DNA from 2 places in the Psychrobacillus sp. NPDC058041 genome. Region 2 is predicted to be linked to the other one. Evidence: a T-box and tRNA genes for the amino acid it is inferred to sense, from the RefSeq annotation. Region 2 holds a T-box; the other holds one or more tRNA genes.
What was found. A T-box is a leader RNA that pairs with one kind of tRNA and senses whether it is charged. The one in region 2 lies ahead of ileS (isoleucine--tRNA ligase), so its partner is inferred to be a tRNA-Ile.
Positions count from the first base shown of each region.

Region 1: it encodes a tRNA-Ile, which carries the amino acid that the T-box ahead of ileS (isoleucine--tRNA ligase) is inferred to sense. The anticodon was not compared.

Region 1 covers NZ_JBHVRO010000012.1:96,689-106,673, forward strand. The annotation lists gene ACFVR1_RS16900 (o-succinylbenzoate--CoA ligase) at 1-1,302, opposite strand, end outside; gene menB (1,4-dihydroxy-2-naphthoyl-CoA synthase) at 1,508-2,326, opposite strand; gene menH (2-succinyl-6-hydroxy-2,4-cyclohexadiene-1-carboxylate synthase) at 2,329-3,150, opposite strand; gene menD (2-succinyl-5-enolpyruvyl-6-hydroxy-3-cyclohexene-1-carboxylic-acid synthase) at 3,138-4,850, opposite strand; gene ACFVR1_RS16920 (isochorismate synthase) at 4,843-6,204, opposite strand; gene ACFVR1_RS16925 (1,4-dihydroxy-2-naphthoate polyprenyltransferase) at 6,449-7,360, shown strand; tRNA gene ACFVR1_RS16930 (tRNA-Glu) at 7,863-7,934, opposite strand; tRNA gene ACFVR1_RS16935 (tRNA-Ser) at 7,942-8,032, opposite strand; tRNA gene ACFVR1_RS16940 (tRNA-Asn) at 8,040-8,114, opposite strand; tRNA gene ACFVR1_RS16945 (tRNA-Ile) at 8,119-8,195, opposite strand; tRNA gene ACFVR1_RS16950 (tRNA-Gly) at 8,201-8,274, opposite strand; tRNA gene ACFVR1_RS16955 (tRNA-Phe) at 8,280-8,355, opposite strand; tRNA gene ACFVR1_RS16960 (tRNA-Asp) at 8,457-8,532, opposite strand; tRNA gene ACFVR1_RS16965 (tRNA-Met) at 8,536-8,612, opposite strand; tRNA gene ACFVR1_RS16970 (tRNA-Ser) at 8,683-8,775, opposite strand; tRNA gene ACFVR1_RS16975 (tRNA-Ile) at 8,786-8,862, opposite strand; tRNA gene ACFVR1_RS16980 (tRNA-Met) at 8,869-8,942, opposite strand; tRNA gene ACFVR1_RS16985 (tRNA-Ala) at 8,969-9,044, opposite strand; tRNA gene ACFVR1_RS16990 (tRNA-Pro) at 9,058-9,134, opposite strand; tRNA gene ACFVR1_RS16995 (tRNA-Arg) at 9,141-9,217, opposite strand; tRNA gene ACFVR1_RS17000 (tRNA-Leu) at 9,236-9,324, opposite strand; tRNA gene ACFVR1_RS17005 (tRNA-Gly) at 9,340-9,414, opposite strand; tRNA gene ACFVR1_RS17010 (tRNA-Leu) at 9,431-9,515, opposite strand; tRNA gene ACFVR1_RS17015 (tRNA-Lys) at 9,540-9,612, opposite strand; tRNA gene ACFVR1_RS17020 (tRNA-Thr) at 9,621-9,696, opposite strand; tRNA gene ACFVR1_RS17025 (tRNA-Val) at 9,711-9,786, opposite strand; rRNA gene rrf (5S ribosomal RNA) at 9,857-9,972, opposite strand.
Region 2 covers NZ_JBHVRO010000001.1:315,688-325,672, reverse strand. The annotation lists gene pyrR (bifunctional pyr operon transcriptional regulator/uracil phosphoribosyltransferase PyrR) at 1-107, opposite strand, end outside; gene ACFVR1_RS01490 (RluA family pseudouridine synthase) at 306-1,232, opposite strand; gene lspA (signal peptidase II) at 1,232-1,708, opposite strand; gene ileS (isoleucine--tRNA ligase) at 2,012-4,774, opposite strand; T-box leader at 5,041-5,268, opposite strand; gene ACFVR1_RS01475 (DivIVA domain-containing protein) at 5,320-5,829, opposite strand; gene ACFVR1_RS01470 (YlmH family RNA-binding protein) at 5,927-6,718, opposite strand; gene ACFVR1_RS01465 (YggT family protein) at 7,086-7,346, opposite strand; gene ACFVR1_RS01460 (cell division protein SepF) at 7,366-7,845, opposite strand; gene ACFVR1_RS01455 (YggS family pyridoxal phosphate-dependent enzyme) at 7,842-8,534, opposite strand; gene ACFVR1_RS01450 (YlmC/YmxH family sporulation protein) at 8,605-8,850, opposite strand; gene sigG (RNA polymerase sporulation sigma factor SigG) at 8,934-9,722, opposite strand; gene sigE (RNA polymerase sporulation sigma factor SigE) at 9,813-9,985, opposite strand, start outside.

The DNA of each region.
Region 1 (9,985 bases), on a different contig from region 2:
TTTTAGTTCTTCTTCGCTAACATCTTCCTTTAATACAACAAATGCCACAGGAACTTGTCCCCATTTGTCGTCATGCTTTCCAACAACACCTGCTTCCTTTACTGCTGGATGTTTCACTAACGATTGCTCTATTTCTGCTGGATATATATTTTCTCCACCAGAAATGATTAAATCGGATCGTCGGTCCACTACAAATAAATACCCTTCCTCATCGATATAACCTATATCACCTGTATGAAGCCAACCATCTACTAGAGGATTTTTCAACTCAGCAGCACCTACATAGCCCATTGTCACATGAGGTCCTTTAATACAAATTTCTCCTATTTTCTCTTCCCCATCAATACGAACATCTGCAAAGAAAAGTGGTTTACCTGCAGAGCCTAACTTTCGTATAGCATCTTCGCTAGATAAGGTCGTTGTTTGAGAAGCAGTTTCTGTCATTCCATATGTTTGTAGCACGGGAATATTTCGTTGAATTGCTCGTTCTAAATAGTTTAACGGCACTGGCCCCCCACCTACCAGCATCGATTGAAATGTATTCGGAAAGAATAAATTTCTTGCTTCTAGAACCGAAATTATTCTTTCTAAAGTTACCGCAACGACAGACATTCTAGTAACTGTACCACTCATAATTTCTTCCACTGCTTTTTCTGCATCAAATTTAGCATGAAGATTAACCGTCATTCCATACACAACAGAACGCATTAAAATGGAAAATCCACTAATATGAAACAAAGGGACTGTGCATAACCAACAATCATTTGGTTGAATCCCTAAATTTACTGCAGAACCCATCGCATTCATCACATGATTTTCGAGTGATTGGCGAACCCCTTTTGGATTACCTGTCGTTCCTGACGTATACATAATAGTAATAGTTCGATTTTTAAACCAATCTTTTTCTATTTTAAATGTAGTCTGTACTGCCAAATTTATCTCCTCAAATGAAAGCTTATGTGAATACGCTAAAGATCTTTTTTCAAGAGAATCAACTAATAAATAGTCGGTATGACTATCTTGTATTTGAAAGTTCAATTCTTCCTCGGTTAAACGCTCATTTAACATAACTAACTCACAACCAAGCTGCATACATCCATGAATCGCAATGACTAATTGTGGATTCGATGAAGCTAAAATGGCAATTCTCATTCCTGACCTTATTCCTTTTGTATGTAGCTTTTCTGCAAATTCATTTGCTTCATTATACAGCTGTTCAAATGTCCAAGCTTGCTCGTTAAACCTTAAAGCAACTCGATTTGGTGTTAAACTTGAACGTTTTTTTAATAAATTCGGATACATAGTACACGTCTCCTTTATATATGGCTATCTTATATGTAATTGTTGATTTTGAAACATTTACTTGATTATAGTGGAACCCTGCAGCAGCGGAACAAAGACTAAGAACGCCACCTCTTGTGGCAAATCTTCCGTGTTAACAGAGCCCTTAGATAAAAAAGCTGCCCTATAAAAGGACAGCTTTCTCAATAATTCATTGATGCAATCATCACGGAAAACGTGGGAATTGACCGAAATCTGGTTTACGTTTTTCTTTGAATGAATCGCGACCTTCTTTTGCTTCATCTGTAGTGTAATAAAGAAGTGTAGCATCTCCTGCTAATTGTTGAAGACCTGCTAAACCATCTGTATCAGCATTCATAGCAGCTTTCAAGAAACGAAGTGCAGTTGGGCTCATTTCTAGCATTTCTTCACACCACTGTACTGTTTCGTCCTCTAATTGTGCATATGGGACTACCGTATTGACTAAGCCCATATCAAGCGCTTGCTGTGCATCGTATTGACGACATAAATACCAAATTTCACGCGCTTTTTTATGTCCAATAATACGAGCTAAATAACCGGAACCATACCCAGCGTCAAATGAACCAACTTTAGGTCCAGTTTGACCAAATTTAGCATTTTCTGCAGCAATAGTTAAATCACAAACCACATGAAGGACATGTCCTCCACCGATTGCATATCCAGCTACCATCGCTACAACAGGTTTCGGTATTACACGAATCAATCGTTGTAAATCAAGTACATTTAGACGTGGAATTTCATCTTCTCCAACATATCCACCATGGCCACGTACTTTTTGGTCTCCTCCTGAACAGAATGCATGCTCCCCTTCACCTGTCAAAATGATAACACCTACATTTTTATCATCGCGTGCGCGAGAAAATGCATCAATCATCTCCATCACTGTTTTTGGGCGAAATGCATTTCGTACTTCCGGACGGTTTATCGTCACTTTTGCAATCCCATTATAAAACTCATACTTAATATCTTCATATGTATGTAAGGTTGTCCATTCACGAGTCATCTTTAGTCCTCCTTCAAAATAATATCCTCTACTATTGTAGCAAACAATTCGGGATTTTCCACATGAATTGCATGGCCTACATTATTAATTTGCATATGTTTAACCTGAGGTAAAACGTTTTTCATATTCATAGCTATATCACAGAACTTTTGATCCAACTCTCCAGTAAGTAGAATAGTCGAAATTTCTATGTCTTTTAACTTTCCCCAATAAGAAGGTTGTATCCCTGTACTAAAACCTTTCAAACTGTTCGATAACCCCAATTCTGATCCTGCAAGTCTTTCTAACCGAATAGCTTGTTGTTTTTCGAATGATAAACTTTTTTGTGAATGAAATAAAGGAATGTTCTCCCAAAAATCGATGAAAGCAGAAATTCCTTCATTTAATATTCTTTCAGCAAGCAATTCATCCGCATGTTTTCTTCTAACACGCTCTTCTTCATTAACTAAACCAGGAGAACTACTTTCTAAAACTAACTTGTCTACACCGTATTTATCGGCATAAGCAAGGGCTAACCGACCTCCCATTGAATAGCCGACAAGAGTAAAATGATTCCATCCTAACAATTGAAATAACGAATGTAAATCTTCTATTTGTTCATCCACATAATACCGAGTAAAATCGATTGGTTTTGAGGTCTGCCCATGCCCAATTAAATCTACTGTTAATATTTCTATAGTTGGAGGAAGATACTTTACTACTTCTTCCCAAGTACTACTAGAACCTGTAAAACCATGTAAAAATACTACCTTTTTTTCAGCACCGATATGATTTCTCTTTAAATGGATGTTAATATCGCGAACATTTACAGTTAAGCTTTCCAAATCGAATCTAGCTCCTCTGAAATTGCAGCCCATAATTTTCGATGTGTATCCGTATTCACTTGGCGATTTGTAAACACCTCAATCATACGAATATCTTTCGACTTCTGTTCATTCAAAACAGCTTTTAATTCTTCTATCGATTGAACTGAATTATATTGCGCATCATACATAGTTGCAATATGCGAAAACTCCAGACCCGTAGGAGTACCGAATAAATGCTCAAAATAATTTGTTTCATTAGATTGAGGTAAGTAAGAGAAGATTCCTCCACCATCATTATTCATAATAACAATCGTTAAATCTGTTGGCTGAAATCTACTTAAAATCAGGCCATTCATATCATGAAGAAAAGCTAAATCACCTATTAGTAAATAACCCGGACGCTTAGTTCCCGCATGAATGCCTAATGCAGTTGAAACAACACCATCTATGCCGTTTGTTCCTCTGTTGGCATAGATTTGGATATCCTTCGTTGTTTTATTGAAAAACGTATCCACATCACGAATTGGCATACTACTACTTGCAAATAGATCTACACCATCTGTTAACGTTTCAAATAAAGTCGCTGCAAGTGCTCCTTCGTCTTCTTCCTCCTCCATATAAGCTTGAACATGTTTCGTAGCGATATCATTCGCTTTCGACCAATCTTCTAAGTACTTAGATGACTGTTTTTCTTCAATTGGAATCCATAAAGAAGAAGCCCCCACTTGAACATGGTGTGTCACGATATGAAGAGAGTCACGGAAAATAGGATCTTCATCTACTGCGATATAAACAGCTGGTTTACATGCTTTTAAAAATTGAGTAAGCGGTTTTGAAACAGGCTGTGCTCCAAAACGTACAACGACGTTCGGAACAACAAAATCTTTAAAGCCATTTCCTTTTAGTATCGCATCATACTGATCAATACATAAATGCATACACTCTTCTGGAATTGAGCTACGTAAATTAGACAAAGGATCTGCTAGAATGGGCCATTGAACCGCTTTCGCAAACTCCCAAAAACCTTTTGTTGTATGAAGTGAGTCTCCAACTATGAATAAACCCTTTTCTTCCGTTTGCAAAATACCTTTGTACCAATTAACAAACTCTTCTCCTGGCACAAGCTGACCTATTTCAGTCTGACTCATTTGCAGCATAGGATGTTGCTGCTCCATGTTAATTAACAGTGGCTCACGGAATGGTACATTTATATGAACCGGCCCCATTGGCAATGCTATTGCAGTGTTAATTGCACGATGAATGTGTCGTTCAATAAAAGGTAAACTTTCTTCGTTATTTTCAGGAATAGGGAAATCAACTGACCACTTCACATGCTTTCCAAACAAGTGGATTTGATCAATCGCTTGTGGTGCTCCTACTTCTCGTAATTCATGCGGACGATCTGCTGTAACAACAAGCAAAGGGATACGGGCATAGTAAGCCTCTACAATCGCAGGAAAAAAATTCGCTGCAGCTGTTCCGGATGTACATAGTAAAACCACTGGCGATCTTTTAGCTTTCGCGATACCTAAAGCAAAAAATCCTGCGGATCGTTCATCTATTTGACGGTAAAAATGAAAACCATCATTTTTTGCAAAAGCATATGCTAGAGGGGTCGATCTAGAGCCTGGACAAATTACAATATCTCTGACACCCGCTTGCTTTACTGTTTCTACAAATTGATTGACATAAGAAGTCAAATAAGAGTTGTTAGTCATTCATATTTCCTCCAAGTGTTCGAAGCATTGGTCGGAACTTCACGCGTGTTTCTTCAAATTCTTCCAAAGATGAGGACTCCGCTACTATTCCACCGCCAGCGTACAGATAAGCATGATCTTTTTCTAATAATGCGGATCGAATACCGACCGCAAACTCTCCATCACCTTCTGTATTTATCCAACCTATAGGTGCAGCATAATATCCACGATTCATTTGTTCGGATTCTCTAATGATGGTAACTGCTTCTTCTCTAGGCACCCCACCCATTGCTGGGGTAGGATGTAGTGCTTCTATCAACTGAAAAAGTGATGCTGAATTTTTTACTTTACCACTTATTGGGGTATGCAAATGCTGGATATCTCTGATTTTTAGTAATTTAGGTCTTGAAGGTACTTTTACTTCATCGCAATATTGCTTAAAGACATCATTAATCATATCCACTACATATTTATGCTCTGCTAAGTTTTTTGGATCAGCTAATAAACTTTCACCAAGTGCTTTATCTTCTACTGATGTTTCTCCACGTTTGATAGAACCTGCAATTCCTGCAGAAAGTGCCTCACCATGCTCTACTTTTACTAAACGTTCAGGTGTAGCACCAAAAAATATTTTATCATCTTTTTCTAATCCAAATAAATAACTCTCTGGTTGTTCTATGGAAGTATTATAAAGCACGCTTGAAGAAGAAAAAACCTCATCAAATGTTAATTTTAATGAACGTCCTATTACGACTTTTTTTACTTCCTTTCCACGAATTCTCTTTGTAACATTTTCTACAGCTTGTAAGTATTCTTCTTTTAAACGATCTTCTCTTTCCACTAATTTGGACTTTGAATGATTTTTAAGCTCTTTTACTTGAGCTGTGTGTATTAAAGCATCTCTTTCAATTCGAAGTTTTTCGAACGTCTCTATACTATGCTCTTCATCTGTTATTAAATGGATACTAACAAATGCTTGTTCATTTTGAATAACTAATTGAAAAGTAGATATTGCGAAAAACGCAGATGGGAATGTATCCCACTCTGAAGAGATTTTATTGAACGGATCAAACGAAAATCCTCCAAAAAGGATGGGGGATACATCTGCTTTTTCCTTTAAGGATAACTGACACAACTCTTTCCATTTTGAAGCAATATCCTGATATCTATTATCTTCAAGATCATTTGAAATGGTATGGGCATGTCCTAATCCTACTAATGTAAAAGTTTTCTCTTTATTTTGCCAAAAAAATCGTTTACCTTTATAACATTCATCTCCTGCCTCAAAAAAAGCATGAGAAGATAATCTCGATACTTCTATTGTTTCTGTATAAAAACGTAATGATGACTTCTTTTGCCCGGTGGTGTTCGGCATATATATTACCTCCGTATAAATAACCTTTTGTATAAAAGTTTCAATAGTGAAGCCCGCTTCGGCTTAATAAATTACGCACAAGACTTTAGACGTCTTTAAACTCTCAGTTGGTGTTTTTCCCCAAAACTGATTAAGTAAAATACTCTACCTTTAATCATACATCTTTCTACAGTTTTCAGCACACATTTAGTAGCGAATATATGCTAAAATTGAGGTTGATTCTTTTAAAGGAGAGAAAAAACCTATGTCACATGAACTAGAAGCCGATACAGGCTGGCGCATTTGGTGGAAATTAACAAGACCACATACATTGACTGCTTCATTTGCTCCCGTATTTTTAGGAACAATGATAGCTCTTTACTATGCAAACATTAACTGGCTATTATTTTTTGCTATGTTATTTGCTTGCCTTTTAATCCAAGCCGCAACAAACATGTTCAATGAATATTACGATTATGCGAGGGGACTCGATAGCGAAGAATCGGTTGGAATTGGTGGAGCAATTGTTAGAAATGGAGTTAAACCCAAAACCGTTTTGCAACTAGCTCTATTACTCTATGGAATTGCTGCATTATTAGGACTTTACATTTGCTATGAAAGCTCTTGGAAGTTATTAATTGTAGGGGCGCTCTCTATGGCTATAGGATATTTATACACTGGCGGGCCCTATCCTATTGCGTATACGCCATTTGGTGAATTATTTAGCGGGTTATTTATGGGAATGTTGATCGTTTTAATTGCTACTTACATTCAAGTCGGTACCGTACCAAACTTCGCGATTTTACTTTCAGTTCCAAGTGCTTTACTTGTAGCAGGGATCATGTTATCTAATAATACTAGAGATATTGTGGAGGATAAAGAGGGCGGCAGAAAAACAATGGCCATACTTGTAGGTAGAAAAAATGCCATCACTATATTAGCTTCTTACTTTATTATCTCTTACTTATGGATTGTTATTTTAGTAATTATGCAAGTTGTTACTCCTTGGACATTGTTAGTCTTACTAAGCATAAAAAAACCAATGCATGCGATCAAATTATTTAGAGAAAAAGAAAATTCAATCGAAGTAGCACCAGCAATGAAAGATACAGCACTTACAAACACGATATTTGTATTTTTACTTGGAATTGGGTTACTTTTAGGCTATTACATTTGAATAGACAGCTAGGAAATTTATTTTCCTAGCTGTTTTTCATTTAATTTGCTTGTTCACTTTCAAATCTATTAAGAAATGAACAAGCATCCTATGACCTTCACATTTAACGAATGCTGTAGACTAAACATAAGTTGGAAGTGAGTTCGTCACTTCCACCCTCTCTATTTTCGGTCCCCTTGTGGTAGGTGTTTGTCCGTCGCTCTCTTGGAATGTGAATGGACTTGGACTTTTGGTCTGGATAATACGAGATAAAACTCCTTCCTACTTTTTTAAAGGCGTCGGAAGATACAATTTCGAACGCGGCTCCGCTTCTTTATCGATCTATACTTCCTATTTTTCTCTACTTCTACTTAGTATTGATAGACAAATTATTTCTCCGAAGAATGTTGTCTTTCTTATTTGCTGGATACCCCAACAAATATTATAGAACCCAAAACTTATAGTATCTTTTTACAACATAAAAAAAAGGTAATCATATAAATGATTACCTTTTTTAAAACTATGACCCCTACGGGATTCGAACCCGTGTTACCGCCGTGAAAGGGCGGTGTCTTAACCGCTTGACCAAGGGGCCAAATATATGGCGGAGAAGGAGGGATTTGAACCCTCGCGCCGGTTGCCCGACCTACACCCTTAGCAGGGGCGCCTCTTCAGCCACTTGAGTACTTCCCCATATATATGGCTCCGAAGGTAGGACTCGAACCTACGACCAATCGGTTAACAGCCGATTGCTCTACCACTGAGCTACTTCGGAATAATGGTGGGCCTAAATGGACTCGAACCATCGACCTCACGCTTATCAGGCGTGCGCTCTAACCAGCTGAGCTATAGGCCCACTATTGGAGCGGGTGAAGAGAATCGAACTCTCATCATCAGCTTGGAAGGCTGAGGTTTTACCACTAAACTACACCCGCATAAATGGTGGCTCAGGACGGAATCGAACCGCCGACACAAGGATTTTCAGTCCTTTGCTCTACCGACTGAGCTACTGAGCCTACTTCGATTTATTTTAAGCACCGCATCTCTTCGTCAGCTGCTTAACCTAAATCTCTAAAAAATATGTACATTTATATATCTATTAAAACTTATAAATAAATGGCGGTCCCGACCGGGATCGAACCGGCGATCTCCTGCGTGACAGGCAGGCATGTTAACCGCTACACCACGGGACCATTTGGTTGCGGGGACAGGATTTGAACCTGTGACCTTCGGGTTATGAGCCCGACGAGCTACCGAACTGCTCCACCCCGCGACAATAATATATAATCTTTTAAATTTATTTATTTAAAGCCTTAATGCTTCCAACAACAATGATTTAAAAATGGAGGAGGAAGAGGGATTCGAACCCCCGCGCGGTATGACCCGCCTGTCGGTTTTCAAGACCGATCCCTTCAGCCAGACTTGGGTATTCCTCCGAAATATTGTTGGTGGACCTTGCAGGACTCGAACCTGCGACCGGACGGTTATGAGCCGTCTGCTCTAACCAACTGAGCTAAAGGTCCTTAAGATGGCGGCAGAGGGAGTCGAACCCACGACCTTTCGGGTATGAACCGAATGCTCTAGCCAGCTGAGCTACGCCGCCATGATCTTTACATTTTAACATTATTATGGTGGAGCCTAGCGGGATCGAACCGCTGACCTCCTGCGTGCAAGGCAGGCGCTCTCCCAGCTGAGCTAAGGCCCCATAATTTAATAACTGGTCGGGAAGACAGGATTCGAACCTGCGACCCCTTGGTCCCAAACCAAGTGCTCTACCAAGCTGAGCTACTTCCCGTCTATATGGCGCGCCCGGCAGGAGTCGAACCCACAACCTTCTGATCCGTAGTCAGACGCTCTATCCAATTGAGCTACGGGCGCATATATTTTTCAAAAAAGTGGTGCCGAGGACCGGAATCGAACCGGTACGGTAGTCACCTACCGCAGGATTTTAAGTCCTGTGCGTCTGCCAGTTCCGCCACCCCGGCACTTAAATGAATTTATGGAGCGGAAGACGAGGTTCGAACTCGCGACCCCCACCTTGGCAAGGTGGTGTTCTACCACTGAACTACTTCCGCTCGGTTATGAAATTAATGGTGCGGGTGAAGGGAGTCGAACCCCCACGCCTTGCGGCGCTAGATCCTAAGTCTAGTGCGTCTGCCAGTTCCGCCACACCCGCATAAATAATTCACTTAGAAAGTGATGAGCCATGTAGGATTCGAACCTACGACCCTCTGATTAAAAGTCAGATGCTCTACCAACTGAGCTAATGGCTCGAAATAAATGGTGCCGGAGAAAGGACTTGAACCCTCAACCTACTGATTACAAGTCAGTTGCTCTACCAGTTGAGCTACTCCGGCAAGAGTAGAAAATATGGTGGAGGATGACGGGCTCGAACCGCCGACCCTCTGCTTGTAAGGCAGATGCTCTCCCAGCTGAGCTAATCCTCCTGGGTAATATTACGATAAGTAGAGCATTTGTGCATCAACTTAATTTAATACTTTTATGTATTTATTGCAAGCCCAGCAATGTCCTACTCTCACAGGGGGAAACCCCCAACTACCATCGGCGCTGAAGAACTTAACTTCCGTGTTCGGTAAGGGAACGGGTGTGACCTCTTCGCCATCATCACTAGACTTGAATAATTAT
Region 2 (9,985 bases):
AATATACATTCCTCAATTCCTTTGTTGCGTTCAATAATTTCGTGTGCAATTCGTGTGAGTGCTCTATTAATTGATTGTTCATCTAAAATACTAGCTTTCTCCGCCATTATTTCCCTCCTATATTGACAAAATAAAAAACCTCTTGAGCAGAGATGCCCAAGAGGTTGTATGTGCGCAATAAATTATAGTAATTACACCAAAAAAGTCCGCAAACTTCTAGTGTTAATCACTTTCACATGTACCTTCTCAGCCTCTCTGGACCGTTATTAAAGGTGAAACTATTCATTTGAAATTAGTATAAAGCATTAATCTTCTTTAATCAATGATTGTTTTCTTAAATCTTGTAATAAATTTGAGAAATCCTCTGGAAGTGGATAAGAAAACTCTAAATATTCACCAGTTTTAGGTTGAATAAATCCTAGTAATCCAGCATGTAAAACTTGACCATTAAAATCGATTGTCTTCTTTGGTCCGTACTTTGGATCTCCTGCTAGAGGATAACCAATATACTTCATATGCACACGAATTTGATGTGTTCTTCCAGTTTCTAATTGGCACTCGACCAATGTAAATTTATCAAAACGTTCTAATACCCGAAAATGTGTAACAGCATGTTTACCATTGTCCACTACTGCCATACTTTGTCGTTCCTTTTTATCTCTACCGATAGGTGCATCAATTGTCCCTTTATCATGTGGAATACGACCATGCACGAGGGCAATATATTTTCGAGTAACTGTTTTCTTCACTAATTGATCAACTAACGAAACATGAGCTACGTCATTTTTCGCAACCATTAATAATCCCGTTGTATCTTTATCAATCCTGTGCACAATCCCAGGACGCATAACGCCATTGATACCGGATAAATCTTTTATTTGATGCATTAGACCATTTACAAGCGTACCACTAATATGTCCTGGTGCTGGATGAACAACCATTCCACGTGGCTTATAAACAACAAGCACATCTTCATCTTCATATACAACTTCTAAATTCAGGTCCTCCGCAACAATATCAAGCTCAATTGCTTCGGGAGGTGCAACGACAATAACGTCGCCTTCCTTCACTTTATAATTTGATTTGGCTGCTTCGTTATTTACGAGTACATGTCCTTCTTTTATAAAGTTTTGAATCTGTGTACGTGACCATTCTGTTTCATAAGATGCAATAGCTTTATCAATACGCTCTTTTGCTTGTTCTTTTTCTATTATAAAAGTTAAATCTTCCATTACTTCACCTTTTTCTTTCCAGCTCGTTCTTCTTTTAAAATGAATAATATAATAATTACAACACCTATTGTTAATGAAGCATCAGCGATATTAAAAATAGGGAAATCATAATTAATAATTGGTATTAACACATGGACAAAATCAACTACTTCGTTTCTCCAAACACGATCGATAAAATTCCCAATCGCTCCACCTAGTAACAACATTAAACCAACCTGAAACATTGGCTTTCCTTTAGCTTCTTTATGAAAATAATAAATAATCGCAATAATTACGATAATCGTGATTATTGTAAATAAACCCATTTGTCCTTGTAACATTCCCCATGCGGCACCACGATTTCGATGAGAAAGTAATTCAAAATAAGGATCTAATATAGAGATTCGGTCATGAAGAACCATATTTTTTACAATCAGCCATTTTGTCCACTGATCAAGCGCAATAACAAATGCAGCAAGTCCATAAAATTTCCACACATTATTTCCCCCAATATCAAATTCACCTTGGCGTATCTTCGTCAAGATGAGTTAAGGAAACTAGCCTAATAGCTTCGATTATGACTAACTGGCATTCATCAAGCAGACATGAGTTCGCTCAATATATTCCTCAAAATAATCTTTGACTTCTTCCAAAGGCAGTAACAATATTTATTCGAGTGTTTGAAACCCTACTAAAAATAGTTATCAGAATCTACACTAGTTTACCATACAAAGTAATCCTAAGTAAAAGAGCAGGAACAAAAAATGTGGCCCTACTTAATTCGGACCACATTCACTAAATTAGATATAATGTTTTTCTATTACATCCGCACAGCGAGTACATAAAGTTGAATGTTTTTCATTCGCTCCAACTGTTTCAGAAATTGTCCAGCAACGCTCACATTTCTCACCATTAGCTTTTTCAACTAATACGGAAGCATTTTCAAGAGCTAAACTATTTTCTGGTGCATCTTGTTTAACACCACCAAGTGTAAATTGAGAAACAATGAATAATTGAGCAAAATCAATAGCATCTGTGTCAAACAACGGTTTAAATTCATCTTTTACAAACAATGTTACTTTTGCTTCTAATGATTTACCGATTGTTTTTGCATTTCGAGCTTCCTCAAGTGCTTTTAACACATCATCACGTAATTCCATAATTTTATCCCATTTAGCAGACAATGCTTCGAACTCCGGATACTCGACAGCTTCTGGCATATCTGTAAGCTGAATGCTTTCTTCTGTTTCATTTTCTAAATAAGCCCATAGCTCATCTGTAGTATGAGGTAAAATCGGTGTCATCAACTTCAATAATGCGAGAAGTGTATCATACATTACCGTTTGCATAGCACGACGATCTGTATGATCTTGTCCATAAATATATACAACATCTTTTGCAATATCTAAGTAGAAGGAACTTAGCTCGCTCGAAACAAAATTATTAACAATATGATAAACGCTTGCAAAATCATAACGCTCATATGCTGCTTCTACTGTTTTAATAACTTCTTGTAATTTCATGTACATATATTGATCTACTTCACGAAGATCTTTAAATTCGACACGGTCATTAACAGGATGGAAATCACTAACATTACCGTGCAAGAATCGGAATGTATTACGAATTTTACGATATACTTCAGATACTTGTTTAAATATAGCATCAGATACACGTACGTCAGCAGTATAATCCACAGAAGCAACCCATAATCGAACGATATCTGCTCCAAGTTGGTTAATAACTTTGGCAGGTACGATAACGTTTCCAAGTGATTTACTCATTTTACGTCCATTTCCATCTAACGTAAATCCATGACTTAGTAAACCTTTGTACGGAGCGTGCCCAAACATTGCAGTGCTTGTGATTAAGGAAGAGTTAAACCAACCACGATATTGGTCAGAACCTTCTAAATACAAATCTGCTGGGAAAACTAAATCATCACGTTCTTCTAACACACCTTGATGTGTTGAACCAGAATCAAACCAAACGTCCATAATATCAGTTTCCTTCGTAAAGATACCATTTGGACTTCTAGGATGAGTAAATCCTTCTGGTAATAATTCTTTTGCTTCTTTTTGGAACCAAATATTAGAACCATTTTCACGGAATAACTTTGATACATGAGAAATTGTTTCTTCTGTCAGAATTGGTTCCCCATCCTCCGCGTAAAATACTGGAATAGGAACTCCCCATACACGCTGACGAGAAATACACCAGTCTCCACGATCGCGGATCATGTTAAAAAGTCTAGTTTCACCCCAAGCCGGTGTGAAGGATGTATCACGGATTGCTTGTAATAACTCATCTCTAAATGATTCAATTGATGCAAACCATTGTGCAGTTGCACGATAAATAACTGGTTTTTTTGTACGCCAATCATGTGGATATGAATGTGTAAAGAATGTAAGTTTTTCAAGAGCCCCTACTTCATCAAGCGCTTCTGTGATTGCTTTGTTTGCTGTGTCATAGAATAATCCTTCGAATCCTGGTGCTTCTGAAGTCATTACTCCACGATCATCTACTGGGCAAAGTACATCTAGTCCATAAGCTTTACCAACGTAGAAGTCATCTTCCCCATGTCCAGGAGCTGTGTGAACACATCCTGTCCCTGATTCAGTTGTAACATGCTCTCCAAGTATAACAAGCGAATCTCGATCATATAAAGGATGTTTGGCAACAAGTCGATCCATATCTTTCCCGACTACAGTACGTTCTATCGAGTATTCTTCCCAACCAAGCTCTGTAGCTACAGATTCCACTAAATCTTTTGCCACCACAAATTTAGAAGCTTTTGCACTAACTACAGCATATTCTACATTTGGATGCAATGAGATAGCCAAGTTAGCTGGAATTGTCCAAGGAGTTGTCGTCCAAATAATTATTTTTGTACCCTCTTCAAGAACACCTTTTCCCTCTGTTATAGCAAAGCTAACATAGATAGAAGGTGACTTTTTATCTTGGTATTCAATTTCTGCTTCAGCAAGTGCAGATTCACTTGAAGGTGACCAATAGACCGGTTTTAGACCCTTATAAATGTATCCTTTTTTCGCCATTGCACCGAAAACCTCGATTTGACGAGATTCAAAAGCTGGAGTTAGCGTTACATATGGATTTTCCCAATCTCCTCGCACACCTAGACGCTTAAATTGAGAGCGTTGGTTATTAATTTGTTCATACGCATATTCTTCACAAAGCTTTCTGAACTCTGCTAAAGACATTTCTTTGCGTTTTACTCCTTTATTTGTAAGTGCTTGTTCAATCGGTAAACCATGTGTATCCCAGCCTGGAACATAAGGGGCATTGAAACCACTCATTGATTTATATCGAACAATCATATCTTTTAAAACTTTGTTTAATGCGTGTCCCATATGCAGATCACCATTTGCATAAGGAGGGCCATCATGTAATACGAAGAAAGGACGTCCTGCTGTTCTTTCTTGTACTTTTCTATATATGTCCATTTCATTCCATTTTTCTTGAACATCTAATTCCTTCACTGGTAAATTTCCACGCATTGGGAAATCTGTTTTTGGCATTAATAACGTGTCTTTGTACTCCATCTAATAATTCCTCCTTAATTTAATCAATACACCTAGGCTTATTTGCTTCCGCTTCACTTTCGTTCAGCTCCGCAGAAAACATTTGCTTCCGCTTCACTTTAGTTCAGCTCCGCAGAAAACATTTGCTTCCGCTTCACAGCAAGCTTCAATTTTATCAATTGGCTCTGTTAAACGATATTTTCGTTAATCACGAAAATTAGTATGCTTTCCGTGGGCGAGCGCCGATATTCCACATACTTGATAAAATAAAAAAACTCCTCATCCCAAAAAGGGACGAGAAGTTATTGCTCGCGGTACCACCCTACTTGCGATTTACAAAAAATCGCCTCTTAGTATGCCATAACGGGGCATAAACCGAAAACACTTAGCAACATTCTTAAAGTTCAGTGTCTTTGCTCCAAAGTGATAATCTAAAAAGTTTTGTTGCTTGAGCTTCCACCATCCTCAAGTCGCTATTTCTAAACTCATTTAGACGTCTTTATCAACGCATAATTATATGATATGAAATTATTATAGGAAAAGTAAGTGCATCAGTCAAGAATGTATTAGTCCTCTGTTATAGAAATGCGATCTATTTCTGTTGTATCTACATCATATTCCATTAAATGATTCCAGTCATCGGTATTAATCAAGTCTAATTGTGCCTCGATAAGCATTTTGAAACGATTCCTAAAAACTTTAGATTGCTTTTTCAGTTCTTCAATTTCAAGTGCTATTCTTCTAGCTTTTGTAAGTGCTTCATTCACAATTCGGTCGGCATTTTTTTCTGCCTCTTTTACAATCAGCTTTGCTTCTTTTTGAGAGTTGCGGCGGACTTCTTCTGCTGCTTCCTGTGCTACAACGATAGATTTATGTAAAGTTTCTTCAATCGATGTAAAATGCCCAACTCTTTCGCTTGATGATTTAAGTTTTGTTTCCAGTTCTTTTTTTTCTTTTAATAGAATTTCAAGATCTTTCATAATTTGATCTAAGAATTCATTAACTTCATCCTCATTGTACCCTCTGAATCCTTTACCGAATTCCTTGTTATGTATATCAAGTGGTGTTAATGGCATATATTCCATCTCCTTTACTTTACTTTCCTAGCATTCTTATCTTCTATTATACATTTAGGAGCTAGCGAATACATCAAAATTCGAATATATTTATTGATTATTTAATTTTTTGTTCTAATCGACCTATTTGTAGTCTAATTTTGTCTTTTTTTGTTCTTCCTTCAATCATTAATATTTTTACTCTACCTAAACCTCTAATAGATATTAAATCTGATTCTTGAAGTTCCATGGAAATTTGATCTTTTTCAGACCAGTTCACTTTTACTTTACCACTTTGAATGAGGGCAGAAGACTTTTGGCGAGAAATATTAAAGATAGCTGAAATAACACTATCTAACCTTAAGGAACTTACTGTTAGAGATTCTGATGTCCATTCCTCTCGCTGTGGAAAATAATTTAATCGGTCTTCAACTATTTCAATATGAACTTTTACTTTTCCAATCCCAACAAAATTTGCTCTGACATAATCTATTACTTCGGTTGCAACAACAAATTGAATTGCACCGTCTTCGACACGAATATCTCCAAATTTACTGCGATCAATTCCTAAGGACATCATAGAACCTAATACATCCTTATGACGTAATGTAACAAACTTATTTGGGTAATGAACCTCGACAACGGTCATAGCAAAGTCTTCATTGGTAGGTATATAATACGAAGGATATAAAAGAACTCTCTTTCGTTCTACATCCTCCAATGCTCCATCTGTAGCAGATTCAATATCTCCGTATTGTCTTCGTATAGAATCTACAATAAATTGCTGCCTAGGATCTAAAAAATCAGTTAACTTCGGAGCATATCGATCTTCTACTTCACGCATAATATTCATTACTTGTTCAATGAATGGCTGCTCTTCTTTTCTAAAATGCTGTAATACATTTTCCATTATAATATTCCCTCTCGAATATAGTAAAAAACCTCACAGAAGTGAGGTTTCAGACTGTTGACAAACGCTCGAATTCTTCATTGCTTTCTCCCGTGCAAGAAAAAACGAACTTGACTGGCAAGCGTTTTCAAGACAGTCAGAAGTGATACCACCAAAAATGACTTTGTCAACACCTTAAGACCTCACAGAATGAGGGAGTTGACTACATTTTTTTATAAAGGATTAAAAATAGAACAAGGAAAAAGATACACGCTTTTATCAAACGAACTACCGAGTTTTTCATCACTATGATCGTGTGGTTAGGCATAAATCTCACATTTTTTCTCTATCTATTAATCCAAAAGTGCACTGAGATGAATCTAAGCTTTTAGAAAAAGTATATTAATGATATTATCCCTCTAAGTGCAATATTTAATACAAAAATTGCAACAATTGGAGAAATATCAATCATACCGATTGGAGGAATAATCTTTCTAAAAGGTTCTAAATATGGTTCGCATATTCTTCCTAACACACGTCCAAAACTCGATTGTTGAATACTTGGTACCCAAGACATGAATATATATATGAATAATGCATAGGTATAATATTGTACAAGTTTACTTAACAAGAATAATACTAAGGTCATGATATTATTTACTCCTCTTTCAATCTAGGTCGTTATAATAATAATCCGATATTGCGCCTGCCACTTCAACAGAATCTGGTGCGCACAGGAAAATATCCGTACCTATCCGTTGTATGTCTCCTCCTAAAGCGTACACTGTCCCACTTAAAAAGTCGATGATTCTTATTCCTTGTTCTTTATCAATGCGTTGTAAATTTACTATAACAGCCTTTTTGCTTTTTAAATGTTCGGAGATATCTTGAGCTTCTGCATACACGCGTGGTTCGATTAGAATCACTTTAGATGACTTTTGTACATTTTGAAGACTTACAAGATTAGTTGCGGCTGTTTCTTTAGGTGCTGCGTTATATTTTCTTTCTTTAGTGGAGGGTCTAACCGGCTGCTGTTTTATATTACTTTCCACTGGCTTTTGTTGTTGAGTTCTTAGTTGCTGATCTGTTGAAGTTTCTTCATCTTCTTCCAAGTAGAAGAAATTTTTCATCCAGTCTTTCATACTCATTTAGTTTCCTCCCTCTCTTTACCGACTAAAGCTGTACCTATTCTAACATATGTTGCGCCTTCTTCTATAGCAATCTCATAGTCACCTGACATACCCATTGATAATTCCGTACAAGGTGCATGTGCAAAGCTTTGTTTAGAAATTTTCTCCTGTAGTTGTCTTAAGTTATGAAAGACCTTTCTAATAACTGACTCATCCTCAGTATTTGGAGCCATTGTCATTAAACCTATTACTCGTATTCGGGAATAACTTTCTAGTTCTTTTATAAAAGATTCTACATCATCCATTGCTAAACCATGTTTGGATTCTTCTTCAGCTACATTCACTTGTACAAAGCAATCCTTAACCGAAGTAGCTCTTTTTTCTATTTCCTCCGCCAAACTTATTCGATCTAATGAATGTAAAAAATCTATATTATTAATGACCGATTTTACTTTTCTTGTTTGCAAAGTTCCTATGTAATGCCATTTGACATTTTCTTTAATGGCATCTAATTTATTTTTTAGTCCTTCAGGACGGTTCTCACCTAGATGTTTCACTCCAGCTTGAATTACCTGTTCAGTTCTTTCTACAGAAACTTCTTTAGTAACAGCAATAATAGTCACATCTGAAAGGTTTCGATTACTATGTAAACTAGCAGCTTCCATATTATCAATTATCTTTTCTAAATTTTGTTGAACATTTGTCATGTAAAAACCAACTTTTCATCAATTGTTTTTGTTTATTGTATCAATGATATACCGTTTTATCAATTATGAATCAATCTAGTAACATATTTTTTGATACAATTATTACATCTTTACCAATTATCGATATATTTTGAACAGCAATTTTTTTCGTTTCATTCTTTTTGTTAAAAAAATTTGGATATGCTCCTTGCGCTTCTACTATGAACGATAGGATGAAACCTGTTTCTTTATCAATTTCCGCGTCAACTATATATCCTAGTAATTGGCCACTATTCGCTTCAATTACTTCTTTTTGTTGCGCATCAGAAAATTTCAACCCAACTCCCCCTTTATCTTATTATATGAATGAAAAATAAAAAAAAAACGCTTTTTCTTTTAAGAAAAAGCGAAATACTAGTATTAAGATTCTTTTGGGTTCAACTGACCTTGAATAATAGATAGAGCACTTTTTTCAAGTCTCGATATTTGTGCTTGTGATAATCCTAGGTCCATCGCAATTTCTGTTTGAGTAGCCCCATAGTAAATACGTTTTGTCAATATCTTCTTTTGCCTGTTATCTAATTTTTGAAAAGTTTCTTTCACTGTAAAATAAGTAACCCATTGCTCTTCCGATACATCATTATCACATAATTGATCCATCATATAGATAGCATCTCCTCCATCGCTAAAAATGGGTTCTTGTAAGGAAACAGGGTCTTGTATAGCATCTAATGACAATAATATATCTTCCACAGGTATTTCTAATACTTTGGAGAGATCTTCCAAAGTCGGTTCCTGCAAATGTTCGTTAATATATTGTTCTTTTGCTTTCATCGCTTTATATGCAATATCTCTTAATGATCTAGAAACTCGTACGGAGTGATGGTCTCTTAAATGCCTTTTTATTTCACCAATTATCATAGGAACAGCATATGTTGAAAACCGAACATTATGCTTTAAATCGAAGTTTTCAATTGACTTGATAAGCCCTATACACCCGACTTGAAATAAGTCATCTGCTTGTTCACCTCGATATGCAAATCGTTGAACAAGACTTAATACTAATCGTAGGTTACACATGACCAGTTCATCTTTTACTGAATCTTCTCCTGCTTGTAAACGGATAAAGAGTGCCTTCATTTGTTCGTGGGAAAGTAAAGGAAGCTTAGATGTATCAATGCCGCATAATTCTACTTTTGTTCTCGTCATAGATCTTCCTCCGGACTTTTTAATTGTTCTTAATCAGTTTGTCCGGTAGGTTGAACTTTATTCGGAAGGTGCGGCATCCAATTTCACCCATTATGCAATTGGTTCATTTAACAGCTCTTTTAAATCTAAAATTATTTTTTTCTCTAAACGAGAAATATACGATTGTGATATTCCTAGATGATCTGCCACTTCTTTTTGAGTCATTTCTTCCTTTCCATTCAGTCCAAAACGACATTGCATAATATACTTTTCTCGATTACCAA